3 regions of the Buttiauxella gaviniae genome follow, and region 3 is predicted to be linked to each of the others. Evidence: predicted binding sites of a transcription regulator. Region 3 holds the regulator's gene; each other region holds the start of a gene.
The links. Region 3 encodes CRP, which controls carbon source genes, mostly activating them, when cyclic AMP is high. Its sites were predicted from a motif close to ATGTGANNNNNNTCACAT; they were not measured.
Positions count from the first base shown of each region.

Region 1: a site for CRP is predicted at 4,550-4,567, ahead of AB1E22_RS14065 (nucleoside-specific channel-forming protein Tsx). Genes of this name have one in related genera too.
Region 2: a site for CRP is predicted at 1,624-1,641, ahead of AB1E22_RS02670 (ABC-F family ATPase). Genes of this name have one in related genera too.

Region 1 covers NZ_JBFMVT010000002.1:2,892,709-2,903,000, reverse strand. The annotation lists gene pgpA (phosphatidylglycerophosphatase A) at 1-91, opposite strand, end outside; gene thiL (thiamine-phosphate kinase) at 78-1,055, opposite strand; gene nusB (transcription antitermination factor NusB) at 1,168-1,587, opposite strand; gene ribH (6,7-dimethyl-8-ribityllumazine synthase) at 1,608-2,078, opposite strand; gene ribD (bifunctional diaminohydroxyphosphoribosylaminopyrimidine deaminase/5-amino-6-(5-phosphoribosylamino)uracil reductase RibD) at 2,155-3,273, opposite strand; gene nrdR (transcriptional regulator NrdR) at 3,279-3,728, opposite strand; gene AB1E22_RS14070 (DUF3251 domain-containing protein) at 3,880-4,440, shown strand; gene AB1E22_RS14065 (nucleoside-specific channel-forming protein Tsx) at 4,818-5,702, shown strand; gene secF (protein translocase subunit SecF) at 5,866-6,837, opposite strand; gene secD (protein translocase subunit SecD) at 6,848-8,695, opposite strand; gene yajC (preprotein translocase subunit YajC) at 8,723-9,055, opposite strand; gene tgt (tRNA guanosine(34) transglycosylase Tgt) at 9,077-10,204, opposite strand; gene queA (tRNA preQ1(34) S-adenosylmethionine ribosyltransferase-isomerase QueA) at 10,285-10,292, opposite strand, start outside.
Region 2 covers NZ_JBFMVT010000002.1:416,917-427,208, reverse strand. The annotation lists gene AB1E22_RS02680 (CidA/LrgA family protein) at 1-396, opposite strand, end outside; gene ldtB (L,D-transpeptidase) at 605-1,525, opposite strand; gene AB1E22_RS02670 (ABC-F family ATPase) at 1,755-3,350, shown strand; gene AB1E22_RS02665 (glycoside hydrolase family 31 protein) at 3,468-5,831, opposite strand; gene AB1E22_RS02660 (MFS transporter) at 5,847-7,148, opposite strand; gene AB1E22_RS02655 (LacI family DNA-binding transcriptional regulator) at 7,445-8,518, shown strand; gene AB1E22_RS02650 (PAAR domain-containing protein) at 8,624-10,292, shown strand, end outside.
Region 3 covers NZ_JBFMVT010000002.1:1,533,391-1,543,682, forward strand. The annotation lists gene AB1E22_RS07800 (ABC transporter ATP-binding protein) at 1-287, shown strand, start outside; gene AB1E22_RS07805 (LysE family translocator) at 332-931, opposite strand; gene AB1E22_RS07810 (hydrolase) at 994-2,010, shown strand; gene AB1E22_RS07815 (YheU family protein) at 2,012-2,230, shown strand; gene AB1E22_RS07820 (phosphoribulokinase) at 2,371-3,252, shown strand; gene AB1E22_RS07825 (OsmC family protein) at 3,274-3,678, opposite strand; gene crp (cAMP-activated global transcriptional regulator CRP) at 3,993-4,625, shown strand; gene AB1E22_RS07835 (YccS/YhfK family putative transporter) at 4,814-6,898, shown strand; gene argD (bifunctional acetylornithine/succinyldiaminopimelate transaminase) at 6,996-8,216, opposite strand; gene pabA (aminodeoxychorismate synthase component 2) at 8,306-8,869, opposite strand; gene AB1E22_RS07850 (putative adenosine monophosphate-protein transferase Fic) at 8,903-9,505, opposite strand; gene ppiA (peptidylprolyl isomerase A) at 9,613-10,185, opposite strand.

The DNA of each region.
Region 1 (10,292 bases), 1.4 Mb from region 3:
GGCTTAGCCCGCTACCGAAACCCGTAGCGAGTAAATGCCAGGGATTGCTGAGCTTGAGACGGCTTTTAGCCACATCTTTAGAGCGGAGCAAAGTGGTCGTATCCTTTTAAATTCAGCTTTACCGGTTTACCATCCTGGAAAAATTGTAGCCCTTCTGACTCCGGCCCAACCTGGCCGATGCAGGTAAAGGGAATCCCAAGATTGCCAATAGCCACGTCCAGCGCACCACGGTTTAGCTCGGGCACGGTAAAGCACAATTCGTAATCTTCTCCACCAGAAAGCGCCCATTGCATCGCCTGCTCGGGATTCACGTTAGCTTTCATGGCTTCAGAATATGGCAGGGAATCGAGATCGATTCGCGCCCCGCACTCACTGGCTTTGAGGATATGACCTAAATCGGAAATCAAACCGTCAGAAAGATCAATCGCGCTGCTCGCCAAATCACGCAGCGCCTGGCCATGCAGAATTCGCGGCGTTGGTCGCAAATGGCGTTTTTTCAGCCATGCAGCTTGCTGCGGATCTTCAACGGTTAAACGTTCCTGCAAAATCGCCAGGCCAGCAGCGCTATCACCCGGTGTACCGGTGACATAAATCCAGTCGCCCGGACGCGCACCGCTTCGTTTAAGGGCACGGCCAACCGGCACCAGACCATGAATGCCGAGCGTCATGGAGAGCGGGCCACGCGTGGTATCGCCGCCAATCAGCTGCATATCGTAATAGTCGAGTTGTTCAAACAGACTGTCGCTGAAGGCTGCAAGCCAGCTTTCATCAACTTCAGGAAGAGTAATAGCGAGCGTCAACCAGCTCGGATCGGCACCCATGGCAGCCAAATCACTTAAATTCACCGCCAGCGCTTTGTAGCCCAAATCGCGCGGGTCAATATCCGGCAGGAAATGAATGCCCGAGACAAGCGTATCGGTACTTATCGCTAATAGCTGCTTCTCGGCGACCGTCAGCAATGCACAATCATCGCCAATTCCGGTTTCCACATCGCGGCGAGAACTTCTTACGCGATCAAAATAACGGGCAATTAAGGAAAACTCACCGCATGCCATGCGTTATGCCTCTGAATATACCCGTCATCCTTCAAGTTGAAGGGTGTTGGCTGCAACTTGAAGGATGACGGGTATAGAATAAAGAAAAAGGCCGGATTAACCGGCCAGAAGATTACTTTTTGCGGGGACGAATTTGCGGAGCAGCTTTATCAAGAACACCATTCACAAACTTGTGGCTGTCTTCGGCACCGAAGGTTTTCGCCAGATCGATGGCTTCGTTAATCGCCACTTTGTATGGCACGTCATCACGTTTAGACAGTTCGAACAGTGCGATACGCAGAACCGCTTTTTCTACCTGGCCCAACTCTTCGAGTTGACGGGACAGATAAGGCTTCATCAGCCCATCCAGATACGCGCTGTTAGTAGCCACCCCGACCAACAGTTCGCGGAAGTAGTTAACGTCAACGTCTTTGACGTCCTGTTCCGCCAGGAACTGGTATTCGACATCAGCGATGTCATTTCGAGATAACTGCCAGGAGTAAAGCGCCTGAACGGCACACTCACGGGCACGGCGACGAGCAGCAGGTTTCACAGATTTCCCCTTACAAAAAATCAGGCCTTGATGGCTTTCAATACATTAATCATTTCAAGCGCGGTCAGTGCAGCTTCTGCACCTTTGTTACCGGCTTTTGTGCCAGCGCGTTCGATGGCTTGTTCAATACTTTCGGTGGTCAGCACGCCAAAGGCGACTGGAATACCTGTTTCCTGAGCAACATGTGCCAGGCCATTGCTGGCACCGCCAGCAACATATTCGAAGTGAGCTGTGCCGCCACGGATAACCGTACCCAGCGCAATCACCGCGTCATAACGCTTAGTTTTCGCCAGTGCGTCTGCCGCCAGTGGCAGCTCATAAGCACCCGGAACCCAGACCACGGTGATATTTTCATCTTTAACCTGGCCGATACGTTTCAGGGCGTCAATCGCACCGTCGAGCAGGCTGTCATTGATGAAGTTGTTAAAACGCGCGATGGTGATGGCGACGCGAGCGTCTGGAGTAGCAACGGCTGCTTCAATAATGTTCATAATCTTCCTTTACGGGTTCTGTTTAGCCCCGCAGGGGGGCGGATTTTATCATAATCTTTTCGTGGCTGCTTACGTTTTACGAGCCAGCGTATCGAGGCGTTAAATGAAGGCACAAATCAGGGCCAACTCTTCTCACTTCGCTAAAGCTAAATTCAGGCGCATCGGCAAGCTTTTCAAGGCCTGGCAGGTTACAAAGACCACGCGCGTCGTTACCTAATAATTTTGGCGCAACGTAAACAATTAATTCATCCACAAGCCCCGCTTGTAGAAGCGCACCGCCGAGTGTAGCCCCCGTCTCGACCCAGATGCTGTTGATCTGGCGCTTGCCCAGCAACATCATCATCACAACCAGATCGAGGTGGCCGTTATGTTCTGGCACGATAAATTGTTCAACGCCTTCAGGCCATGTTTGCTCATCCGCTTTGCAGCGTGCAAGCCATGTTTCTCCTGGCTGGGCGATGATTTTATGCCCCGGCGTGACGCGATTTTCGCGATCGAGAATAATACGCGTCGGCTGACGCAGATTTTCTTCGGTATAAACCGCCTGAGTCGCGCCGCCCAGCTCATTCCAACGGACAGTTAAAGAGGGATCGTCCGCCAACACTGTTGCGCTACTGCTAAGGATCGCCGCACTCTGCGCACGCAGGCGCTGTACGTCGCGACGTGATTCAGGCGAAGTAATCCACTGGCTTTCGCCATTTGCCATCGCTGTGCGCCCATCAAGAGACGCACCTAATTTCAGTTGAATAAACGGGAAGCCGGTACGCATACGCTTCAGGAAACCACGGTTAATCGCTTCGGCTTCATTCATCATCAAACCGTGGCTGACGTCGATGCCCGCCTGTTGCAGGCGGTACAAACCACGCCCTGCAACTTGCGGATTTGGGTCCTGCATTGCAGCAACCACGCGTGAAACACCGGCCGCAATTAATGCATCGCAACATGGCGGTGTGCGCCCGTGATGGCTGCAAGGTTCAAGCGTCACATACGCCGTAGCGCCCCGCGCTTTCTCGCCAGCCATACGCAACGCATGCACTTCCGCATGCGGTTCACCCGCTCGAAAGTGAAAACCTTCCCCAACGATTTCGCCATCTTTAGCAATCACGCAGCCTACATTTGGGTTGGGCATAGTAGTGAAACGTCCACGCTTAGCCAATTGCAGAGCGCGAGCCATAAATTTTTCATCAAGCGACATCAGCGTTAATCCTGTAAACGGGCAATTTCTTCGCCAAATTCGCGGATATCTTCAAAACTGCGATAAACCGAGGCAAAGCGGATATAGGCGACTTTATCGAGTTTTTTAAGCTGTTCCATGACCAGATTGCCGATCATTTTGCTCGGCACTTCACGCTCGCCGGTTCCGCGTAACTGAGATTTGATATGGTTTATCGCCATCTCAACGTCGTCTGAACTTACCGGGCGTTTTTCCAGCGCTTTTAAAAACCCGCTGCGCAGCTTGTCTTCATTAAACGGCTCACGAACATCATTACTTTTGACAACACGCGGCATCACAAGCTCTGCCACTTCAAAAGTCGTAAAACGTTCATGGCAAACCAGGCACTGACGGCGGCGACGCACGGATGATCCTTCGCCGACGAGTCGGGAATCAATCACTTTAGTGTCTACTGCGAAACAGAATGGGCAATGCATGGTGCGTCCTGAAGGATTATTCAAATGAACAATAGTTTACCGCGAAGTCGCGGGAGTACAAAGGCAACGCCACTTCATCCTGTTAAATATGACTTTTCACCGGTGACCAGCTACGCTTAAATCAGGACAAAACTTTAAGGAAAAATTAGCGATGACAAAGAGTTACCTAAGAATTTTCTTGGTTACCAGCCTGGTGAGCCTCAGTGCCTGCGCCCAGCAAAATAAAGTGCGTCAGATGAAGAGCGAAGTGGGTGCATTAAATCAGGACTTAACGCAACTCAGCAACCAAACCCTGAAGCTGACACAGCAAAATGCACTAAATGCCAAATCGACAACGGGCGTCTATTTGCTACCCGGCTCAAAAACGCCTGCTCGCCTAAATAGCCAGTTAGGCAATTTGCAGATGTCCCTGAGCGGAGTTACGGCTGAAACCAACGGCAGTCGTGGCATGCTGATTATTAAAGGTGAATCCAACGAGCCGCTGCCTGCTTTTACTGGCAAAGTGGAGTGGGGTCAGATTCAAGGCACCACCGATAACTATCAGGAAGTGAATGTCCAGTCCCAGCAATTCAATGCTCCAGCGAGCGTATTAGCGCCGAGCGACGTTAGCATTCCGTTGCAACTTTCAGCTCTTTCACCGGATCAGTTGGGTTTTGTACGCATTCATGACATCCAGCCTGTAGATCCTTCTCAGGCGTTGCCTCCCCAATAAAAATCACAACCCTCACCTTAGCGAGGGTAAGCCTCAGTAACATCTACGTTTTCTCTTATAACTCAGCGAATAAAACTCGAAGAATCCCCACGCTATCCAACAAATAATCTAGTGATCTAAATCACATATATTTGTAACTGAAAGCCATCTATTTGCTTAAATTCACGAAGTATGTAGAATCTCGCCCGTTTTTAATGTGCGCAAACGTGAACGCAATCGATTACGCATCTGTTGATAATGTGAAATGAAACATATTTTTGTGAGCAGGGATTTCTATAATAGGCGCGTCAATAAGAAACCAGCTGAATGGTTTAGTGACCAGGTGATTACTCACCTCCTGCCCTCACGGGAATCATGTAAAAACAGTGGCATAAAATATGAAAAAAATTATTTTGGCGGCTAGCACCGTCCTGGCGCTTTCAAGCTCTTTCACGGCACACGCCGAAGATACAAAAAATACCGAATACCTCTCTGACTGGTGGCACCAAAGCGTAAACGTTGTGGGCAGTTACCACACTCGCTTCGGACCACAGATCCGCAACGATACCTATCTGGAATATGAAGCTTTCGCGAAGAAAGACTGGTTTGATTTCTATGGTTACATGGATGCGCCAGTATTCTTCGGTGGTAACACTGATGCGAAAGGTATCTGGAACCACGGTTCTCCATTGTTTATGGAAATCGAACCACGCTTCTCTATCGACAAACTGACTGGCACTGACCTGAGCTTTGGTCCGTTCAAAGAGTGGTATGTTGCGAATAACTATATCTACGATATGGGTCGTAACAAAGATGGCCGCCAGAGCACCTGGTATATGGGTCTGGGTACTGACATCGACACCGGCCTGCCAATGAGCCTGTCTATGAACGTGTACGCCAAGTACCAGTGGCAGAACTATGGTGCGTCCAACGAAAACGAGTGGGATGGCTACCGCTTTAAAGTGAAATACTTTGTACCGATTACTTCTCTGTGGGGCGGTAACCTGAGCTACATCGGTTTCACCAACTTTGACTGGGGTTCAGATCTGGGCGATGACAATTTCCTCGATAACAACGGGAAACATGCTCGTACCAGCGACTCAATCGCATCCAGCCATATTCTGTCTCTGAACTACGATCACTTCCACTATGCAGTTGTTGCGCGTTACTGGCACAACGGTGGTCAGTGGAATGACGATGCAAGCCTGAACTTCGGTAACGGTGATTTCAGCGTTCGTTCTACCGGCTGGGGTGGTTATCTGGTCGTGGGTTATAACTTCTAATATTTATCAGTTATGTCGGGTGGTGCTAGCGCTTACCTGACCTACAAAATGCACCATCCACCGCTAAAGCCAGCTTAACCGCTGGCTTTTTTACATCCATCTCAGGCTACAGGCAAAAAAAACCGCAGCACCGAGGCCGCGGTTTTGTCTGACATCTTTACGATTAAGGCAGAATCGATGGCTGATCCGCGCCTTCTTTTTCTACTTTCTGCTGCAACATGTGCTCACGCTTCATGCCCAGCTTCAGCGCCAGTGCAGACGCAACGTAGATAGAAGAAGCTGTACCGATAGAAACACCGATAAGCATCGTCAACGAGAAGCCTTTCAGCATCGCGCCGCCAAACAGATACAGCATCAAAATCACAACCAAAGTGGTACCGGAAGTAATTAACGTACGATGCAGCGTCTGGGTCAATGACACGTTAAAGATCTCATAAGGCGTGCCGCGACGAATCTTACGGAAGTTCTCACGAATACGGTCAGATACCACGATACTGTCGTTAAGCGAGTAGCCGATAACCGACATCAGGGATGCGACGATAGTTAAGTCGATCTCGATGTGGAACAGCGACAAGACACCCATGGTAATAATAACGTCGTGCGCAAGTGCGATAACCACCCCTGCAGCCAGACGCCATTCAAAGCGGAACCCGACGTAAACCAGAATGGAAATCAGCGCAACCAGCAGCGCCATCGCACCATTCTGTGCCAAATCCGCACCCACACTTGGGCCAACGAACTCAATACGTTTAACTGCGGCATCTTGTTGGGTCGCTTCGTTAATCACATTAACGACTTTGCTACCCAACACCTGACCACCGGTTTCACCGGAAGCCGGTGGCATGCGCACCATAATGTCACGGCTGCTACCGAAGTTTTGCACCAGCGGATCAGCAAAGCCCGCTTTCTGCAATGCTTCACGCATCTGATCTAAATCGGCTGGTTTTTCCAGCGAGATTTCGATAACCGTACCACCGGTGAAATCCAGACCCCAGTTGAAACCTTTCACGCCAATGATAATGACGGAAAGGATCAAGAACAGGCCGGAGATGCCGAAAGCCCAGTAATCCCAGCGCATAAAGTCATAGACTCTACGGCCGTGGTTTAATTGTTCAACAGTATATTCCTGTGCCACAACGCACTCCTCAGATAGACAGCTTGTTGATGCGTTTGCCGCCGTACAACAGGTTTACGATGGCACGGGTACCGACGATGGCGGTAAACATTGACGTCGCCACACCAATACCGGTCGTGATCGCAAAGCCTTTAATTGCCCCGGTGCCTACGGCATACAGGATGATGACCTTGATAAGCGTCGTAATGTTAGCATCGAAAATTGAGCTGAACGCGCCCTGGTAGCCTTCGTGGATAGCCTGCTGAACTGAACGCCCGTTACTAAGTTCTTCCTTAATACGTTCGTTTATCAGCACGTTGGCATCGACGGCCACCGCAAGGGTTAGCACGATCCCCGCAATCCCTGGCATGGTCAGTGTCGCCCCTGGTAACAGAGACATAATCCCGACGATCATCACCAGGTTAACCAGCAGTGCAGTGGTCGCAATCAGGCCAAACTTCTTATAGAAGAACAGCATAAAGATGATTGAAACCGCCAGGCCAGCCAGACACGCTTCAAGACCCTGCTTGATGTTTTCCATACCCAAAGTTGGGCCGATGGTACGTTCTTCAACAATCTGAATTGGCGCAATCAATGCACCCGCACGTAACAGCAAGGAGAGCTGGCGTGCTTCATTTGGGTTGCTGATACCGGTGATACGGAAGCTGTTACCCAGGCGCGACTGAATGTTCGCCACGTTGATAACTTCTTCTTGTTTCGCCAGAATCGCACGACCCGTTGCATCTTTCTTACCGCTGTCTTTGTACTCCACAAACAGGGTCGCCATCGGTTTACCGATATTGTCCTTGGTGAAGTTAGACATGATGTTACCGCCAGCGCTGTCGAGTGAAATGTTCACCTGAGCCTGGTTGTATTCATCGGTGCTGGAAGTGGAATCAGTGATATGGTCGCCGGTCAGAATCACACGCTTGTATAGGACAACCGGTTGACCTTCACGGGTCTGTTTCACTTCGGAATCACCCGGCACACGGCCAGAAGCCGCAGCAGAAGCATCCACGTTGGTGTTGACCAAACGGAACTCAAGCGTTGCTGTCGCACCCAGAATCTCTTTCGCACGTGCCGTATCCTGAATACCAGGCAATTCGACAACGATACGATCTGCCCCCTGGCGCTGTACCAGAGGTTCCGCGACACCCAGTTGGTTTACACGATTACGCAGGATATTAATGTTCTGCTGAACAGCATATTCACGCGCTTCACTCAGGCGAGCATCCGTCATTACAGCACGCAGTGCGTTGCTGCCCTGACCGGAAATCACCAGATCACGATGGCGTGGAGTTAAATAAGAGATAGCGTCATCACGCGCTTTGCTGTCACGAAAGACAACGTCTACACCATAGTTATCGGCTTTACGTACGTTGGTGTAAACAATGCCCTTGTCGCGCAGGTCGGTACGCAGGTTATCAATGGTCTGCTCCTGGAGTTTACCCAGAGCGGTGTCCATATCCACTTCCATCAGGAAGTGCACGCCACCACGCAGATCAAGACCGAGTTTCATCGGCTCTGCGGAAATAGCGGTTAACCAGCGAGGAGTTGCGGGGGCAAGGTTAAGTGCCACAACATATTTATCGCCAAGTACGCCCATCAGCGCTTCACGAGCGCGGAGCTGCGTATCAGTGCTGGCAAAACGTGCAAGAATGGCACCTTCTTCCAGAGCCACAGACTTAGCGGTAATTTTATCTTCGTTTAAAATGTTCTGGACTTGGATCAGCGTTTGTTCACTGGCGGCGACGCCGCGCGCGCCAGTGATCTGAACTGCCGGATCCTCACCATATAGGTTGGGAAGTGCGTATAGCAGACCGACGATAAACACGACGATCAGCATGATGTACTTCCACAAAGGATAGCGGTTTAGCACGGTAGTTCCCTTAGGGAAAAACGAATATTACAGCGCCTTCATAGTGCCTTTCGGCAGAACGGCAGCTACGAAATCACGCTTGATAACCACTTCAGTGGTGTCGTTTAACGCGATAGAGATATAGCCAGTTTCAGCTACTTTCACTACGCGACCAACCAAACCACCGGTAGTCAGCACTTCATCCCCTTTAGAGATGGAGTCCATCAGCTTTTTATGCTCTTTGGTGCGTTTTTGCTGTGGGCGCAGGATCATGAAATAGAAGATCAGACCAAATACCACCAGCATAAGAATCAAAGAGTACGGGCTACCTTGCGCCGGAGCACCTGTTGCAGCAACCGCATCAGAAATGATAAAGCTCATTAAAAATCCCTCATTATTAAATTAATCAACATTCAAAGGTGGAACTGGTTTACCGGTTCGCTCGTAGAAATCACTCACGAAGTGCTCTAATTTACCCTCTTCAATGGCCTTGCGTAAACCAGCCATTAAACGCTGGTAATAGCGCAAGTTATGAATAGTGTTGAGCCGCGCACCGAGTATTTCGTTGCAACGGTCAAGATGATGCAAGTAAGCACGTGAATAATTGCGACACGTATAGCAATCACACTCAGAATCCAGCGGCGAAGTATCATCTTTATGCTTCGCATTACGGATTTTCACCACGCCATCAGTGACAAAAAGGTGGCCATTACGTGCGTTACGGGTCGGCATTACGCAGTCGAACATATCAATACCGCGACGAACACCTTCCACCAGATCTTCCGGTTTCCCTACGCCCATCAGGTAACGTGGCTTGTCTGCAGGGATTTGCGGACACACATGCTCCAGAATCCGGTGCATGTCTTCCTTAGGCTCACCTACCGCCAGGCCGCCGACAGCGTAGCCATCAAAGCCAATCTCTACCAGACCTTTTACCGAGATATCACGTAAATCTTCGTAAACGCTACCCTGAATAATGCCGAACAGCGCATTTTTATTCTCAAGAGAATCAAAGCGATCGCGGCTACGCTGCGCCCATCGCAGGGACATCTCCATTGAACGTTTCGCGTAATCCCAGTCAGCAGGATAAGGCGTACATTCATCGAAAATCATCACGATGTCGGAACCGAGATCGTATTGAATTTCCATGGATTTTTCTGGATCGAGGAAAATCGCGTCGCCGTTGATTGGGTTGCGGAAATGCACGCCCGCTTCGGTAATTTTACGGATGTCACCAAGGCTGAAGACCTGGAAACCGCCGGAGTCGGTCAGGATAGGCCCCTTCCACTGCATGAAGTCATGTAAGTCGCCGTGCAACTTCATGATTTCCTGACCAGGACGCAGCCATAAGTGGAAAGTATTGCCCAAAATAATCTGTGCGCCGGTGGCTTCAACTTCTTCCGGCGTCATCCCTTTTACGGTGCCGTAAGTGCCAACAGGCATAAATGCAGGCGTTTCAACTACGCCACGGTCAAACACCAGGCGGCCACGGCGAGCGCGTCCGTCGGTTGTATCTAATTCAAATTTCACATTTCCTCCAGCACCGGAGACACAGTCCGATGGTTAAGACAAAACGCCGCCGGATTAACCAGCGGCGTAGAATTGAGTGATTAAGCGC
Region 2 (10,292 bases), 1.1 Mb from region 3:
TGATTCGCCCTCGTTTTCACCAACGATTTTACGTTCGCCATGCACTAAATGGGAGCTCCAGCTCACCACGACCAGCACCACCAGCGTACTGATAAAACATGACACCACCACCGGGCCGAACTGCTGCTTTATCACATCGACATACTGCATCACGCCCACGCCAATCGGCACAAATAGCAACGCCATATAGCGGATCATTAAATGGCAACTTGGCTTAACCCATTTGGCTGGCAGGATTTGCAAAGAGAGCAAAATAAACAGAATGAGCATCCCAATAATACTGCCGGGAATAGTGATAGGAAGCAGTGATGCAATAGCAATGCCCGCATATAAGCATATGTAAATTAATACAAAAGAGCGCAGGTACTGCCAGATGACGGTGAGTGTGTTACGCATGGTGATGACCCTTTAAGAAACGCATTCATCATACAATTAAAGTTGAAAATGTGCTACCGATCACATCATGAATTATGAGCATACCAAATATTCCTGTTTGGAACGCTGGTGTTCTCCGTACGGTGAGAGCCGCTGGTGGCAAATACAGAAATCAGGCATAAAAAAAGCGACTCACAATGGAGTCGCTTTATTCGGTTTGAAACTGGGATTAGTTCAGACGTACCGGCATACCGGAACGGCCCTGAATAGCCTGATCCAACACGGTGCTATCCACATCCGGTTGAGCGGTAATCGCGGTCACGTTGCTTTTCAGCGTGATCGGTACAATCTCAGTGGAGTTAAACTGCTCTTCAGTAGTAGACAGCGGGTTGTGCACTTCGATGTAGCGCGTGCCGTCTGGCTCAACGGTGGCTTTCACTGGTTCATTAATGAACTGAACACGGGTACCGACCGGCACTTTCTCGAACAGGAATTTGATGTCTTCGTTACGCAGACGCACACAACCGTGGCTCACACGCAGGCCGATACCAAAGTTTGCATTGGTGCCGTGAATCGCATACAGGCGGCCAATATAGAGCGCGTACAGACCCATAGGGTTGTCCGGGCCTGCTGGAACCACCGCTGGAAGTGGGGTACCCGCAGCAATATATTCTGCGTGCATTTTCGCCGTTGGCGTCCAGGTTGGGCCTGCTTTCTTACGTTCTACTTTAGTCGTCCAGTTCAGCGGAGTATCTTTCCCCAACTGGCCGATACCGATTGGCAGCACGATAACGGTATTGGTGCCAGCCGGGTAGTAATAAAGGCGCATTTCAGCACTGTTAACCACGATGCCTTCATGAACGGTGTCCGGCAAAATTAACTGCTGAGGAATGTTCAGTATGGTGCCTGGCTTAGGCAGATAAGGGTCAACGCCTGGGTTTGCTTCCAACATGTTGGAAAGTCCCATCTGATAACGCGCGGCGAACTCTTCGAGCGGAGCAGTACTGCCTTCAGGAATAGTGACGACTTGGTTTTGACCAATCAAACGGCTGCCATCAGTTGGCAGAGGATAGGTCACGGCAGAAGCTGTTTTGCTAAAAGACACAACAGCCACAAATGCCAGTAAAATTGTGCGTAGTTTCATATTCATCTTGTGCGAAGTATTTATGGCCATGCAGGCTAGTTAGTGAAGAAACGGAGCGGTTTGAGCGCGCATTATATGTGCATTCCCTCAGCCTGGGAAATCAGATGTGGATTAAATCACATTTTTTTGTAGATTGATTATTTTATCACCAGCGCACAAGCAGAGCGATCTGCACGTTGAGTTATGGCATAATGTGCCCGATCTCACATATTAAATAATTTACCAGGACATCTCTGTGCTAGTTTCCAGTAACGTCACAATGCAGTTCGGCAGTAAGCCGCTGTTTGAAAATATTTCTGTCAAATTTGGCGGCGGCAACCGTTACGGCTTGATCGGCGCTAACGGTAGCGGCAAATCTACCTTTATGAAGATCCTCGGTGGCGATTTAGAGCCAACGCTGGGTAACGTTTCGCTCGATCCTAACGAGCGCATCGGTAAGCTGCGCCAGGATCAATTTGCCTTTGAAAAGTTCACTGTTCTCGACACGGTCATTATGGGCCATGCCGAACTCTGGGAAGTAAAAGAAGAGCGCGACCGTATTTATGCGCTGCCAGAGATGAGCGAAGAAGACGGCTATAAAGTTGCCGATCTGGAAGTGCTGTACGGCGAAATGGACGGTTACACCGCGGAAGCGCGCGCGGGCGAACTGCTCCTGGGCGTCGGCATTCCTTTAGAACAGCATTACGGCCCAATGAGCGAAGTCGCTCCAGGCTGGAAACTGCGTGTGTTGCTGGCGCAGGCACTGTTCTCAAATCCAGACATCCTGCTGCTCGATGAACCGACGAACAACCTGGACATCGACACCATTCGTTGGCTGGAAACCGTGCTCAACGAGCGCAACAGCACCATGATCATTATCTCGCACGACCGTCACTTTCTGAACATGGTCTGTACGCACATGGCGGATCTGGATTACGGCGAGCTGCGTGTTTACCCGGGCAACTACGACGAATACATGACGGCGGCAACGCAGGCGCGTGAACGTCTGCTGTCTGATAACGCGAAGAAAAAAGCACAGATTGCTGACCTCCAATCGTTCGTAAGCCGCTTTAGCGCTAACGCATCGAAATCGCGCCAGGCGACTTCTCGTGCGCGTCAGATTGATAAAATCAAACTCGACGAAGTGAAAGCCTCCAGCCGTCAGAACCCGTTCATTCGCTTCGAGCAGGACAAAAAACTGTTCCGTAATGCGCTGGAAGTTGAAGGGCTGGCGAAAGGTTTTGATGAAGGCCCGCTGTTTAAAGGTGTTAATCTGCTGCTGGAAGTGGGGGAAAAACTCGCCATTCTGGGTACCAACGGCGTAGGTAAATCAACCTTGCTGAAAACCCTGGTGGGCGAACTGACTCCGGAAGCGGGCGTGGTGAAATGGTCTGAGAATGCGCAGCTCGGCTACTACGCGCAGGATCACGAATACGAATTTGAAAACAATCTCACCGTGTTCGACTGGATGAGCCAGTGGATGCAAGAAGGCGACGACGAGCAAGCGGTGCGCAGCATCCTGGGCCGTCTGCTGTTCAGCCAGGACGATATCAAAAAGCCTGCGAAGGTGCTGTCCGGTGGTGAAAAAGGCCGTATGTTGTTTGGTAAGTTAATGATGGAGCGTCCGAACGTTCTGATCATGGATGAACCGACTAACCACCTGGATATGGAATCTATTGAATCGCTGAACATGGCGCTGGAAATGTATCCTGGCACGCTGATCTTCGTTTCTCACGACCGTGAGTTCGTAAGCTCGCTGGCAACACGAGTGATTGAGATTACGCCAGAGCGCGTGATTGACTTTACCGGCGGGTATGAAGATTACCTGCGCAGTAAAGGGATTGATGGTTAAAAGAGAAAACCGCCGGATTCGGCGGTTTTTTTTGATCTCTGGATATGTCGGGTGGCGCTTGCGCTTACCCGGCCTACCAAATGCTGTTGTAGGGGGATAAACGCCATTCACCGTTAACTACAGCGCCCAGCTCTCCTGCGCAACACCATCCACCACTAAACGCCTTGTCTCACCTGCAGGCAGCGTCAGCTTCAACTCTTTCCACGCCGGTTGATAATCACCTTTGCGGCTAAAGTTCACATGAATTTCCTTGGCGGTGCAGCGAATTTCCCAGCTCAGCCACAGCGCATTGCCTTGCTGATAGCCCCATGATTCACCGTCATCTTCAAACAAACTACCGTGAGAAACTCCGGCTCCTTGCAGCGGGTACACCTTCAGTTCGCGCACATCATCAGCCCGGGCATCAACGTGGCTAATACGCACGGAGTGCGGCAGCGCAGCCCCAGCACGAACCAGCAGCGGCAGGCGTTCCAGCGGGGCATCAAGGACGATCGTCTGTCCGCCGCTGTACCACTGACCGGTGTAATAGTCGTACCAGCCTGCGCCGTTTTCTGGCAGCCAGACTTCACGCTCGCGTTGGCCTTCTTCCACTACGCTTGCCACCAGCACATTGCGGCCCAACATAAAATCGTCGCACTCTTCGAAGGTTTTCGCGTCATGCTCGTGGTCGAGGAATGTCGGGCGCAGCATTGGCTCATCGTCCGCATGGGCCTGCCACAGCAGGGTGTAGAAGTACGGCAGCAGGCGGTAACGTGTTTCGATTGCGCTGCGAATGGCGGGCGTGACATTTGCGTACATCCACGGCTCATTCACCGTCTGGTCGTCGTTCCACGAATGGATAGTGAAACGCGGATGCATCACGCCATTTTGTACCCAGCGCACAAACAGCTCGGCTTCTGGTTTATCCCCGGAGAAACCGCCGACATCGTGACCCACGTTATACAGACCAGAAAGGCTCATGCCCACACCCATGCGGGTGTTATAACGCAGCGTATTCCAGTTAGTGCGGTTATCGCCGCTCCAGGTTTGCACATAACGCTGCATACCTGCGCAGCCGGAACGCGAGATCAAATATGGGCGTTTTTCAGGTGCAAATTTCTGCTGTGCTTCAAGCGACGCACGCATCATCAAAAGCGGCATCACCGGGCGGATATTTTTGATGGCGATCTCTTCGCCAAAGCCGTGGCAGCGGGCTTCGCCGTCCCATACTTCGTATTCGTTGTTATCGTTCCAGGTGGAATCGATACCCATCTCCAGAAGCTGCGTGGTGACGCCGGTCTGCCACCATTTAACCGTCGCCGGGTTGGTGAAATCGAGGTGCGAACCTTCATCGTCCCAAAAGATCGATCTCTCCGGGCTATCCTGCTCGGAATCTTTAATAAACAGGCCTTGCTCAACCACTTCCTGGTAGCGCGGGTGATCCTGCAACAGGCACGGTTTGATGTTCGCCGCCAGTTTAATGCCCGCGTCGTGGAACGCCTGGCTCATCACTTTTGGCTGCGGCACTTTGTCGTAGTTCCAGTTGAACACGTAGCGCTTGTTGTTTATGGAAGTGTAACCCGACGAAAGCTGGAACGAATCGCACGGAATCGCATGTTCGTTACAAAGACGGATAAAGCTCATCAGTTGGTTTTGTGCGTCCGGCGCATCGGTGTAATGCATGGTGGAACCGCTGTAGCCGAGGCTCCATTTCGGGCCAAACAATGTTTTACCCGTCAGGCGTACAAACGCTTTGGTGACATCCAAAACCTGCGGGCCGAGGAAGAGGTAATAATCCACATCGCCCGATTCAGCCTGCCAGCGGCGGTAGGGCAGGTGGTAATTGTCGATCTCGTTGCCCAAATCCAGCCAGCAACTGCTCAGGTTGTCGTAAAACATCCCGAAACTTACGTCCGGGCGGCGCGTAATCGTAAAGGGAATATGCTTGTACAGCGGATCGGTAGATTCAGCGTTATAGCCCATGGCGTCCAGATTGCGCATTTCATATCGCTTACCGGTACGCTGAAGCGGGCCAGCTTTTTCGCCAAGGCCGTAATAACGCTCTCCTTTATAGCGGCGCTGGTAATGTGCCACGCCGTCGCCATGCGCATTGAGTAGATAGGCGCTGGTCGGGCGGTCGCTTGCCAGCATCTGCCACTCGCCGCTGTCGTTCTTATATTCCCACTCAAGCCACAGCGGCTGGTGAACCGTTACGCGCAGTTTATCCGTGCTGATGCGCAGCGTTTCGCTCAGCTCTTCCACCGTGAAGCCCGGTAATGAAAAACCCTCCAGACTTTCGCGGTTACGGCCTTCCCACGGCACATCGTTTTCTGGCGCGATGCTCCAGGTGCGATTGAGCGCCAGCTTGTTCTCGCGTTTAATCAACACGCGGAACATCCCTTGTTCAAGCACAAACAGATTCAGGCTATGTTTTCCATCCACGGTTAACTCAACGTGGCTGGCATCAAATTTTACCAGTGTCCAATTCTTCAATGTTTTCATCGTTCACAATCTCTATCAGGCGCGCTTGGTGCGGCGTTCAGCAATAAAAGAAACCAGGAATACAGCGCCAATCAGGTCAAAGAAGCCCATGGCGATAAACAGCGGGTTGTAGCCAATTTTGTCGGCGGTTACGCCAATCAGCAGCGAGAACAGGAAGCTGGCAATCCAGGCGGCAGAGCCACGCATCCCGTTGACCGTTGCCATTTGGCCTTTATCGAAGGAGTCCACTACCAGGGCACTCAACATGCAGGAAATAATCTGATGCCCAAAGCCGCCGATGGAGATCAGGGCGATAGTGACGTAGGGATCTTTCGTGATGGCGACCAGCGCCAGCGAAATCATCAGGAACGCGCCGGTTACCGAACTCGCCACGATAGAGTTGGTACGAGAGCAACCGAACCAGCGGGTGTAAACCTTCGTCAGATAGCCGCTTGCCACACTGCCGAGATCGGCGGCGAGGAACGGCAGCCAGGCGAACATGGCGATTTGTTTAAGATCCATTCCGCGTTCGTTTGCCAGATACAGCGGCACCCAGAAACTCAACACCGCCCAGGCAGGCTCAGCCATAAAGGCTGGAATGGCGATACCGTAGAAACGTTTGTTCTTACCTACGGTTTTTAATGCGGTCAGGAAAGGCAGCTTCACCGCAGCAGGTTCGTTATCCTGCTTGATGAACTCCAACTCTTCTTTGCCAAGATTCGGGTGCTGTTCCGGATTGTGATAGAACACCCACCACAAAATTACCCATAACATCGCCAGCACGCCGGTAAACATAAACGCGCCCTGCCAGCCGAAAGAGGCATGAGCAAAATAGACGATAGGCGGTGCCAGCATCGCACCAATGGAGAAACCCACCCCGGCCCAACCCGCCGCAATCGGGCGTTCTTTTTTCGGGAACCATTCGCCAATGGTTTTCGCGTTAGCAGGCGTTGCCGCCGCTTCTGCACCCCCCATAAAGAAGCGCAAAATGGCCAGATGCAGCCAGCTACCGGCTCCCGCATGCATAACACACACCACCGCCCAAATCCCTGCACAAATCAGGAAGCCGAGTTTCAGGCCGATGACATCAATCAACCAGCCGCAAATCGGTTGGAAAAGGGTATAGGCGAGCTGGAATGAGGCGACAATCCACGAGTACTGTTCTGTGGTAATTCCCAGGCTGCTTTTTAGCTCTGGCGCCAAAATACCGAGAGAGTTGCGGGTGATGTAGTTAACGGTGACGCCCAATAAAAACAGCACCAGAACCCACCAGCGCAGGTTACGAATGGTGCGTTTAGCCTTAACGGCGGTGACGCCTGGATTTATGCCATGACTCATGTTGTTCTCCACGTAGAAGCATCTTCTATCGAATATTTTCTCAAACCACAGGGCTGAGTAATTTTATATCTAATTGATTAATAATTATTTTATGGACTGCTTGCCGCGCAATGGCAGGTTCAGCTACGGCAGTGGAGAGAGCGTAAAACAGTTAGAAAATGCTCAATAGCAACTTTTATGCAAAAATTTTCATATGAAAGATAAATACGTGCGCTCGCTAACGAAAAGAGCAGTAAATAAGCCATAAACTTGATTGTGAAAAAATTTTCATGGCCGAAATGGGCGCAGATCACAAAATGAGTAAAAAGCTAAAAATCACCGAAATTGCTGCGGAAACCGGGCTTTCAATCAGCACCGTCTCACGCGTGCTGGCGGGAAAATCGAATACCAGTGAACAGGCGCGTCAGCAGGTGTTGCAGTGTGCCGGGCAAAAAGGGGTGCTTGCCGGAATGGCGGCGGGGCGCATGTTGCTTAATAGCCTGGTTGTTTTTGCGCCACAGCGAGCTTTTGATGAACGGTCTGACGTTTTTTATTATCGCGTCACGCAAGGGTTGAGTCAGGCCCTGGCGCCCCACGAAGTACGGCTGCGCTACTGCGCCCTTGAAGAAAATGACAGCGATGCCAATATGTTCCTGAGCAAAATGAACGAGGCAGAAACTGAGGCGGCGATCTTACTCGGCATTGACGATCCGCATATTCACGATCTGGCGGTGGATCTCGGTAAACCCTGCGTGCTGATCAACTGCCGCGATCGCAAAATGCGCTTGCCCGGCGTCGCGCCGGATCACCAATTGATAGGTGATTTCGCGGCGAGCTATCTCTTCGAACAGGGCCATAAAGCGGTGGTGAATTTGCTCTGCCTGCGGCGCTACACCATGGAGTTGCGCCTTGCGGGGATCCGCGATGCCTGGGATAAGCACAATCTCCAGTTTGATGATTCGCACAATCTGATCGCCGCGCAAAGTTTTAGCGCCAAAGAGAGTGAAAAGCTGATTAGCGAGTTTCTGGAAAAAACGCCGCGCCAGCACTTGCCGACGGCTCTACTGGTCGGGGGGGATTTTATGGCGGCGGGAGCGGTAAGCGCGCTGCAAAATGCAGGGCTGCGGGTACCGCAGGATATGTCCGTCATGAGTATCGACGGTTTTAATCTCGCGGCCATTCACGATGTGCCACTTACATCAGTACACGTCCCGCGTGACGAACTGGGTGAAGAGGCGGTGCATATTTTGCAGCAGCGTCTGATTCGCCCCCAGGCACCCGTGGGGAATTTGCTGCTTAACGGAATGCTGGTGGTGCGTGATTCAGTGCGCCGTATTCGTTCGAACAAAAGCCACACGGCGGTCAGTAGCGTCGGGCTTTATGATGAGTGATTTTTTGTATACAGCATAAAATGTCCTGAAACGATGATTTAAGTTAAGTCAGATATGTGGTTAATATGAGCACCTCATTAACCACATAAATTAAACGGATTTAATATGGCTAAAGGATACTTTCTTCATATTGGGGATAAAACCACGTGCGGGGGAGAAATTTGCACGGGCAGCGCGACATTACATTTTCAGGGTATGGGTGCTGCACGAGCAGGAGATATTGTTACCTGCGGTAAATTTCCTGGCAAATTTGAAATTGTGGGAGGGTTACCAAAGAGACGTAATGGCGGGCAACTATTAGCCGGAACATTACACAGTGTAAGTTCCTGCCCTTGCCGGGCAACATTTATTCCCTCGATTGAAAATGGTTACGAAAAGCGGGCGGTTATTCTTCAGGACACAGACGCATTATTTGGGGAGAGTACAGTTAGTGATGACGAGCCTGAACAATATGCCCAATCAGCCAGACGTCATAAACAATCACAGAATTCAGAACAACCCGCCAGCGAAGATAACGTTGCTCCACAATCCCCAACACCCGGTAAAAAGAAACGAGAAATTACCCTGACAATTGGCGTGTTCTTTGATGGCACGGGGAATAACTCAATTAACGTGCAGAATATGTTGAAGGCTTGTTCCGGCGAACATTTCAACCTGAACAGTGCGGATGCGCAGTCTATTCTGGCTAAAAGTGCCGAAAGAAATATGGGCGTTTCCGGTATCGGTTTGGGTAGCTATATTGGGTATTACACGAATATTCACTGGTTGAATACTTTGTATAAGACAGATATTCCTGTTGAAACCGGATTGGCACAACAAGCTGTTTATATTGAAGGTATTGGGACTGATGCTGGAAAAGCTGACAGCATGGTGGGTAAAGGACTCGGTATCTCCGATACAGGAGTGATTGCCAGGACTGATAAGGCGGTCTCTTTTCTCGGAAAAGAGATACAGCAAGCTTTACTGGAGATAAAGCAAAATTTAAATGACACTTTGTTAATTATTAAATCCCTTCAGTTCGATATTTTCGGCTTCAGCCGTGGGGCGGCGGCGGCCCGCCATTTCGCGAATCGCATACAATCTGAAGACAATGCGGTGATTGAGGCCATCCGTCAGGGAATGGGGGAAATAGAATATCGAGGCGCACCGTCAGGAAAAATTCGCTTTATTGGTATCTTCGATACCGTTGCGGCTATCGGCACGCCAGCAAACGGCCTCAACCCCCATAGCGCAGATACCGGGGATGTTAATATCATTTTGCGTCCGGGTATTGCGGAAAAAGTCTTCCACATCACCGCACAAAATGAGTGCCGCTTTAATTTCGCCCTTAATAGCGTTCAGCCTGCATGGCCAGAACTGGCGCTGCCCGGCGCTCATTCCGATATTGGTGGGGGGTATCTGCCTCTGGAGCAGGAAAACCTCTATTTGACACGTCCGAAGGTCGAAACCGTCCCGTTCAATCAACCCGGCCAGGAAACTCGGGTTTATCGCCAGGCAATGGCGCAACAGGCACAACTTGCAAATACATCGGCTATTGCTCCAGTCGTGCGCACCAATAAAGTTACTGGCGAAACCTGGTACGACGACAGAATGCCACAGGATCGCTATGGTAACTTTCAGAAGCGCAGTTTTGCAGCCCTGGTTATGCGCAAGCGCATAGTGAAGAATGACTGGTCGAGGGTTGTGCTGCGGGTGATGCTGGATGCTGCGCAGGAGGCAGGGGTATTGTTTGATCCTATTGATCCAAAAAATCCAGATCTAAAACTCCCACCAG
Region 3 (10,292 bases):
CTCAGGCACGTAAAGACCAAAAGCGCCGTGAAGCTGAATTACGCACACAAACTCAACCTTTGCGTAAGCAAATCACCCAGCTTGAGAAGCAGATGGAAAAGCTCAATGTGCAGCTTGCGGAAGTCGAAGCTAAGCTTGCGGACAGCGCTATCTACGACCAAAGTCGTAAAGCGGAGATGACCGAATGCCTACAAACTCAGGTGAAAGTGAAATCAGCGCTGGAGGAGTGTGAGATGGAATGGCTGGACGCGCACGACCAGTTAGAACAGATCATGCAGGCCGAGTAATCGACTTATACAGCCCTCTCCTGTGAGAGGGCTGTCGAAAAGAATTAGTGCCAAATCAGCAGCACACACGCGGCGGTCAGCAATCCCATAAAGACATTAAAGATTGCCCAGGCGCGTCGGCTACGAAGCAGCTTGCCAATCATGCTGCCAAATGCAATCCAGATGATTCCCGCGACGATGTTAACCAGGGCGATGCCAATACTGATTAACACCACAGAATGCAAATACTGAGAACCGGCAAGACTAAAACTTGCGACGGCACCCAGCGCCATCAGCCAGGCTTTTGGGTTGATAACCTGAAGTAAACCGCCCTGCCAGAAGGGAATAGGAGCCGGAGGGGGAGCATCGGTTTCCAGTTTTTCATAGGTTGCGGTGCCGATTTTCCATGCCAGCCATAATAGGTAAGCACTCCCGGCGATCTTCAGGATAAGGTGCAAAGCAGGATACAAAAGGATTAAGCTACCGACACCAAACGCCACCAGCAACAGGATGCACTGCATCCCAAGCATGATGCCTATCATCAGCGGTATGGTGCGCATAAAGCCATAATTGGCGCCGGAAGATGTCAGTAGCATATTGTTTGGGCCGGGTGTAATAGCAGCGACCCATAGAAAACCAAGCATTGAGAAAAAAAGCGTTTCCATGAAATGGGTGTTCCACACCCGGTAAAGTTAATTAGCAAACTAAATGAAACTAACAGTGTGATATGGCTACGACAAGTCCCGCAGCATTGAATTTTAATCAAGAAGACGATGAGCAATTTCGTCCGTTAAAAGGTGTCAGTAATCCGCACCTGCAAACCATGCTTCCGCGCTTAATTCGCCGTCGCCTTAATTTCAAACCTCACTGGCAGCGTCTGGATATGCCGGATGGAGATTTTGTCGATCTTGCCTGGAGCGAAGATCCGCGCCAGGCGACGCATAAACCACGGTTAGTTGTTTTTCATGGACTTGAAGGCAGCCTCCACAGCCCGTACGCGCACGGTTTAATTGATGCCGCACGCAAGCAAGGCTGGTTGGGCGTAGTCATGCACTTCAGGGGTTGCAGCGGCGTACCTAACCGCATGAAGCGCATCTATCATTCCGGTGAAACGGAAGATGGTAGCTACTTCCTCAACTGGCTCAGCACGCGTTATGGCAAAGCGCCGACGGCGGCTGTAGGGTTTTCACTCGGCGGAAATATGCTCGCCTGTTTACTGGCTAAACAGGGGGCTGACTGTACGCTCCAGGCGGGTGTCGTGGTTTCCGCGCCATTAATGCTTGAGCATTGCAGCAAGCATATTGAGAAAGGTTTCTCGCGCGTCTATCAGCACTATCTTTTGAATCTGCTGAAGAAAAATGCGGCGCGTAAGCTCAGGAGTTATCCGGGCTCGCTTCCTGTCGATATGCGCCAGCTCAAAGGGATGCGCCGTCTGCGTGAATTTGACGATTTGATTACCTCAAAGATTCACGGTTTTGCTGATGCTATCGACTATTACCGTCAGTGCAGCGCGATGCCGTTGCTGCCACAAATCAAAACGCCAACGCTCATCATCCACGCCAAAGATGATCCTTTTATGGATCATAATGTGATTCCTGACACGGCGATTTTACCTGCCAATATTGAATATCAACTCACGCGCTACGGCGGGCATGTCGGGTTTGTTGGCGGCACGTTGCGCCGTCCTGAAATGTGGCTGGAACAACGCATCCCACAATGGCTATCTCAATTCCTGGACCAGTAATATGATGATTCCATGGCAAGATCTCCCTCCCGAAACGCTTGATAATCTGATTGAATCCTTTGTATTACGGGAAGGTACAGATTATGGTGAACAAGAGCGCTCGCTGGAGCAAAAGGTGGCGGATGTTAAGCGCCAACTGCAAAGCGGTGAGGCTGTGCTGGTATGGTCGGAGCTGCACGAAACGGTGAATATCATGGCTCGCGGGCAATTTCGCGGCTAGGTGTTAATCTTCTATAAGGCTGCTCATCTATCACCCTCACCCCTGCCCTTTCCAGCTCAATCCCCCTCTCCCGGGGAGAGGGTTAGGGTGAGGGTCATCAGCTAAAACACGTTTGCTTTTACCCATGGAGTTGTTGCCTTATGTCAGCCAAACATCCGGTTATTGCCGTAACAGGTTCCAGCGGTGCAGGAACGACAACCACCAGCCTTGCGTTCCGTAAAATCTTCCAACAACTCAATCTCCGTGCAGCCGAAGTTGAAGGTGACAGCTTCCATCGTTTCACGCGCCCTGAAATGGATATGGCGATTCGTAAAGCCCGCGACCTGGGGCGCCATATCAGTTACTTCGGCCCGGAAGCCAACGACTTCGGTTTACTTGAGCAAACGTTCATTGAATACGGGAAAAGCGGGCAAGGTAAATCGCGCAAGTATCTGCATACTTATGATGAAGCCGTTCCCTGGAACCAAATCCCCGGCACCTTTACGCCGTGGCAGCCCCTCCCTGAACCTACCGATGTGCTGTTTTATGAAGGTTTGCATGGCGGAGTGGTAACGCCTCAGCACGACGTGGCCAATGCCGTCGATTTACTGGTAGGCGTGGTGCCGATCGTAAACCTGGAGTGGATACAAAAACTGGTGCGTGACACCAGCGAGCGTGGGCATTCTCGAGAAGCGGTAATGGACTCCGTAGTACGCTCGATGGACGATTACATCAACTACATCACCCCGCAGTTTTCCCGCACGCATATAAACTTCCAGCGCGTTCCAACGGTTGATACCTCTAACCCATTTGCAGCTCGTGGCATTCCATCGCTGGATGAGAGTTTTGTTGTGATTCATTTCCGCGGTCTGGATGACATCGACTTTCCGTATCTGCTCGCTATGTTGCAGGGCTCATTTATTTCACACATCAATACATTAGTGGTGCCGGGCGGCAAAATGGGGCTGGCAATGGAATTGATTATGACGCCGTTGGTTAAGCGTCTGGCAGAAGGTCGAAATATCAATAATCAGGGCGGCTAAGTACCGCCCCGCAATCACCGACTAGCCTTCAATGACTTCATAGCTGTGGGTGATGCTTACTGCTTTCTCCAGCATCAATGCAACAGAGCAGTATTTCTCAGCAGACAAATCCACCGCGCGGGAAACCGCGTTATCTTTCAAATCGATGCCCGTCACGATGAAATGCAGATTGATATGCGTAAACAGACGCGGTGCCTCTTCGCGGCGCTCGGAGGTCAGTTTAACTTCGCAATCCGTCACGTTATAACGACCTTTTTGCAAAATAGAAACCACGTCGATTGCGCTACAGCCCCCCGCGGCCATCAGCACCATTTCCATCGGACTCGGCGCTTTATCGCCAGAATTACCGTCCATCAAAATCTGGTGTCCTGAAGCGGACTCTCCAAGAAAGGTTAACCCTTCAACCCACTTCACACGTGCTTGCATGTTGCTTCCCCCGTTGAAAAAATTACCTTCCAGAGTACGCGGAAGGAGCAAAACTGGCAACGGAAGGCGACCTGCGTCAAGCTGAAACGAGACAATAGGAGACACTTGCCAAAAGCTATGCTAAAACAATCCAGATGCTACATCGATACATTGACGTTATGTATGTATGCAGAGGACATCACTAATTACAGGCAGCAAGAATGACTTGCATGCCATCTCCCCAAGGTGGGGAATATTCTAATACTTGCAACGCCAGACAGGATGTTTAGCGTCTTGTCGTTGGTAGCCAGTTATAAAACAGAGGATAACCGCGCATGGTGCTTGGCAAACCGCAAACAGACCCGACTCTCGAATGGTTCTTGTCTCATTGCCATATTCATAAGTATCCATCGAAGAGCACACTGATTCACCAGGGTGAAAAAGCAGAGACGCTGTATTACATCGTCAAGGGCTCTGTGGCTGTTCTGATTAAAGATGAAGAGGGCAAGGAGATGATCCTCTCTTATCTGAATCAGGGCGATTTCATCGGCGAGTTAGGGCTGTTCGAAGAAGGTCAGGAGCGTAGTGCCTGGGTTCGTGCTAAGAGCGCTTGTGAAGTGGCTGAAATTTCATATAAAAAATTCCGCCAGCTGATTCAGGTCAACCCAGACATTCTGATGCGCCTGTCTTCGCAGATGGCACGCCGTCTGCAAGTGACATCTGAGAAAGTCGGTAATCTGGCGTTCCTGGATGTGACGGGCCGTATCGCGCAGACACTGCTGAACCTCGCAAAACAACCTGATGCAATGACCCACCCGGACGGTATGCAGATTAAAATTACCCGTCAGGAAATTGGTCAGATCGTCGGTTGCTCACGTGAGACCGTAGGCCGTATCCTAAAAATGCTGGAAGATCAAAACCTGATCTCCGCTCACGGTAAAACGATCGTCGTTTACGGCACTCGTTAATCTCCTGCTTGAAAAATGGCGTATCGCTTCGGTAATACGCCTTTTTTATTTTTAAAATTCACTTATACCCGAGTAATTGAAGCTGCAGCAAGGCAGCAAGTGAGTTCATCCCGATGAGCTTACTAAAGTAAGTGATTCGGGTGAATGAACGCAGCTAACGCCGCTGCAGCTTCAAGTAAGAAGGGTATATGTGGCGCAGACTGATCTACCATCCCGAAGTCAACTATGCACTGCGACAAACGCTGGTGTTATGTCTTCCCGTGGCGGTAGGTTTGCTCTTTGGCGATTTGCAATCTGGGCTGCTTTTCTCGTTAGTCCCCGCCTGCTGTAATATTGCCGGTCTGGATACACCCCATAAACGCTTCTTCAAACGCCTGATTATTGGCGGCAGCCTTTTTGCTTTCAGCAGTTTGATCATGCAGCTTTTACTGCTGTATACCGCCGTACCGCTGCCTCTGATTCTTATGGTGATGGCGCTCCTGTTGGGCGTCACGGCTGAAATCAGTGCGCTTCACGCACGTCTGCTTCCCGCCTCGCTGATTGCCGCTATCTTTACCCTCAGCATGGCCGGGAACATGCCAATCTGGAAGCCGATGCTGCTGTATGTCTCCGGCACAATTTGGTACGGCGTATTTAACTGGGTTTGGTTCTGGATGTGGCGCGAACAGCCACTGCGGGAATCGCTTAGCCTGCTCTATCGCCAGCTTGCGGATTATTGCGAAGCCAAATACGGCATGCTAACTCAGCACACCGATCCTGAAAAAACACTCCCGCCCTTACTGGCTCGCCAACAAAAAGCGGTCGACCTCATCACCGTGTGCTATCAACAACTGCACATGCTGGCGGCGAATCAGCAAAATGGTTACAAGCGTTTGTTACGCGCCTTTCAGGTGGCTTTGGATTTACAAGAACACATCTCCGTGAGTCTGCACCAACCTTCCGAAGTACAAAAGCTGGTTGAAAAAAGCCACGCCGAAGCGGTAATTCGCTGGAATGCACAGACTACTGCCGCACGTTTACGTGTGCTGGCTGATGACATTCTTTACCATCGTTTTCCCCGCCGCTTCACAATGGAAAAACAGATTGATGCGCTTGAGAAAATCGCCCGTCAGAATCCAGACAACCCAGTTGGGCAATTTTGTCATTATCACTTCAGCCGTATCGCGCGCGTGCTGCGGACTCAACGCCCGCTCTATATCCGTGATTTGATGGAAGACAGGCAGCGCCGGTTGCCATTGTGGGCCGCACTGAAAAGCTATTTGTCTTTGAAATCGGCAGCGCTGCGCAACGCCGCAAGGCTGGGTGTCATGCTCACTATCGCGAGCATTTTGGGCGCGTTCTTACATCTGCCCAAACCTTACTGGATTTTGATGACGGTCATGTTCGTCACGCAAAACGGCTACGGCGCCACACGCGTTCGTATCCTCCACCGTTCGGCGGGCACCATGGCGGGCCTGGCAATCGCCGGTGTGGCGCTACACTTCCATTTCCCACAGAGCATTGCGCTGACGGCGATGCTGGTGATAACCCTGGTCAGCTATTTATTCATTCGTAAAAGCTACGGTTGGGCAACGATTGGCTTCACGGTCACGGCGGTCTACACACTGCAACTGATCACCCTGAGCGCCGAGCAGTACATCGTTCCTCGCCTGATAGATACCCTGCTGGGCTGCCTGATTGCCTTCGGTGGCATGTTGTGGCTGTGGCCGCAGTGGCAGAGCGGCTTATTGCGCCAGAACGCCCACGATGCGCTTGAGAAAGACCAGGACGCTATTCGCCTGATCCTGAGTAGCGACCCGGAACCTACGCCTCTCGCCTATCAACGCATGAAAGTAAACCAGGCGCATAACGCCCTGTTTAACTCCCTCAACCAGGCGATGCAAGAGCCCGGCTTTAATTCCGACTATCTGGCCGACATGAAATTGTGGGTCACACACAGTCAGTTTATCGTCGAACACATTAATGCGATGACGACCCTGGCGCGTGAGCACAACATGCTGACGCCGGATTTAGCCCAGCGCTATTTGCAGTCGTGTGAAATTGCACTGCAACGCTGTCAGCAGCGGCTGCAATATGATGGGCCGGGGGAAACCAATGACGCCAATATTCTGGATCCGCTGGAAGGGCTACCGAGCGGGCCATTAAGCACGATGGAACAACATTTACAGCGGATATTGGGCCATCTCAGCACCATGCACACCATTTCTTCGGTGGCATGGCGTCAGCGTCCCCATCATGGGATTTGGCTGAACCGCCGCTTAGGCCGGTCGTAAGGTGGAATTGTCGGGTGTCGCGACGCTAATCCGACCTACAACGGCCTTTAGTAGGGTGGATTAGCGTCCAGCACCACCCACCGAATGACGCGAATATTTAACCTTTAACGATACTTGCGACCGCGCTCGCAAAACGCTGCATACCCTCTGCAATATCCGCCTCTTCAACGATAAGCGATGGCGCAAAACGCATCACATCCGGCCCCGCGTTTAGAACCATCACGCCCTCTTGTGCTGCAGCATAAAGGAATTCGCGCGCGCGGCCTTTGTATTGCGGCTTCAGCTCAGCACCAATCAGCAGACCCATGCCGCGAATATCGCTGAACAGATCAAACTGCTCGTCAATGTGCTGCAGGTGATTCACAAACTGCTCGCGCTTCACCGAGACGCCTTTCAACACCTCAGGCGTATTGATGATATCGAATGCTGCACCGGCTACGGCACAGGCCAGCGGGTTTCCACCGTAGGTTGAGCCATGTGTGCCGACGTGAAATGCCGAGGCGATTTCCTGAGTGGTCAGCATCACGCTCACCGGGAATCCACCACCGAGGGCTTTAGCGCTGGTCAAAATATCTGGCGTCACGCCGTAATGCATATACGCAAACAGCTCCCCGATGCGCCCCATACCGCACTGGACTTCATCGAACACCAGCAGGGCTTTATGTTCATCGCACAGCGCGCGCAGACCGTGTAAAAATTCCGGCGTTGCCGCCGTGACACCGCCCTCGCCCTGAATAGGTTCCACCACCACCGCGCAAGTGTGATCGTCCATCACCGCTTTTACCGCATGCAAATCGTTAAACGGCACATGAATAATATCCGCAGGCTTCGGGCCAAAACCATCGGAATACTTCGGCTGGCCGCCAACAGAAACGGTAAACAATGAACGCCCGTGGAAGGCATTATGGAAGGCGATAATCTTGGTTTTATACGGGCTATGGCGCGTGGATGCGTAGTAACGTGCCAGTTTAAAAGCGGTTTCGTTTGCTTCAGTGCCGGAGTTCATAAACAGCACGCGTTCTGCAAAAGTGGCATCAATCAGCTTACGGCCCAGGCGCAGCGCAGGTTCGTTAGTGAAAACATTACTGGTATGCCATAACGTTTCACCCTGGCTTTTCAAGGCCTCCACTAACGCGGGATGGCAGTGGCCCAACGCGGTAACCGCGATTCCCCCCGCGAAATCAACGTACTCTTTGCCCTGTTGGTCCCATACACGGCTGCCTTTTCCTTTTACCGGAATAAACTCAGCCGGTGCATAAATCGGCAGAATGACTTCATCGAAAGTTGCGCGGGTAATTGCTGATTGTTCAGTTGCCATTTATTGCCCATCCCCTTTTTACGCATAAAACACAATTGAAAATATAATCATGAAATATGCATAAAAAATCATTATCTGGCAATAAAAAATCAACGCGTAAGGAAATTGGCTAACAGTTGGTGCCCCTGTTCGCTAAGAATACTTTCCGGGTGGAATTGCACCCCTTCCAGGTCAAGCTCACGATGGCGGATGCCCATAATCTCTTGCTTGTCCGTCAATGCCGTAACCTCAAAACAGGCGGGTAACGTGGCAGGGTCGATAACCAAAGAGTGATAACGCGTAACGGTAAGAGGATTGTTCAGGCCGCAAAATACGCCGCTATTATTATGCGAAATAACAGACGTTTTGCCGTGCATCACTTTTTCTGCACGCACAATCGTTGCGCCGAAGGCTTGCGCAATGGCCTGATGCCCAAGGCAAACGCCAAGAATCGGCAGTTGTCCGGCAAAATGTTGAATCGCCATAAGGGAAATGCCCGCTTCATTGGGTGTGCATGGGCCGGGTGAGATAACCAATTTTTCAGGAGCCAGGGCGCTGATGTCAGAAAGGGTCAGCTCATCGTTACGTTTCACCACTACCTCTGCGCCTAATTCGCAAAAGTACTGATAAAGGTTCCAGGTGAATGAGTCGTAATTGTCGATAAGCAGTAGCATCGCGGCTCCAGGGTAAAAAAGAACCGCGGTATTCTATTCGCTTTCGCCCGCTTCACTCACCACTTTAGTGAAAATCTCCGTAAGCGGCCCTAAATCACCCAGCGCACCGGCCTGATTCGCCGTCCGCCATTGGTCAGGATCCACGCCACTCCAGTCCAGAACGTAACCTGCATGAATCGCCAGTTGCTCGAAGAAGACGCGCTGCGCACGGCCGCTGCCAACAAAGAAGGGATGAAGCACATTAATTTCACAGTAGTAATGCGCCAGGCGATGAACAAATTCGGTTCTGGCAAGCCCTGTCAAATAATGCTCGTTCTCCATCTCCTGCATCAGATCGTTGCCTTCGTTTTCGATGTACTCGAAATGGCAGAAGCGAGTCTCCCCTTTGGAAATATCCACATCACGCAGCTCACCCGCCCAGTCAAAAACATCCTGAAAAAGTTGCTGATGAATGGCGCACAACCAGGGTAATCCGCGATGTAACGGGCCCAGCTCGATCGTCGCTACGCGCTGAGCGATAGACTCATCTTGCGCATGAGGCTCAAGCACATCAAGCAAAGTGCTGGCCTGAAAAGAACGGCTACGCTGTTGCTCCCAAAGGCGGGACTTTTGTTTATCGGTAAGTTTCTTTGCCATGATGCCTCCCTCACATAAGCCATTCTTGCCACAAGTATAAGCAGCAATTGGGGGAAGTGCAGGAAGGTGAATTTTGCGCGGGACGCAATGCCCCGCGCAGGCGATTTTTATGGCAGGACTTTCGCAGAGAGGATAACTACCGGTTTTGACGGAACATTTTGGTATGGACCGACATCATGAGTCTGTACCTGAGAGATCTTATCGGCCACTTCCATCCCTTTCACAACTTTACCAAACACCGCGTAACCGAAGTCACGTTGGCCGTGATCGAGGAAAGCGTTGTCAGCCACGTTGATAAAGAACTGGCTGGTGGCGCTGTCTTTATCCGCCGTACGCGCCATAGAAATCGTGCCGCGAGTATTACGTAGGCCGTTATCGGCTTCGTTTTTGATCGGTGGATTTGGCTGCTTCTGATTCATGTCTTCAGTAAAACCACCGCCCTGAAGCATAAAGCCCGGGATCACGCGGTGGAAAATGGTGTTGTTGTAGAAACCGTTGTTAACGTAGTCCACAAAGTTTTTCACAGAAATCGGGGCTTTTTGGCTGTTTAACTCAAGCTCAATTTCACCTGCTGAAGTGGTCAACAGGACGTGTGGGTCACCTTTAGCAGCAAGTACCGCAGGAGAGAATGCGGTGAGAGCAAATACTGTTGCTACAGCCGCCAGAGTCGATTTGAGCATGAATAATTCCTTACGAAAGCAGTGAATGAAGCAGTTGCTAGATTGTAAAGAGGCACTCAACTGTGCGCCAGCCATTTACGGTTTTTTACTTTCACACAAATCAATAA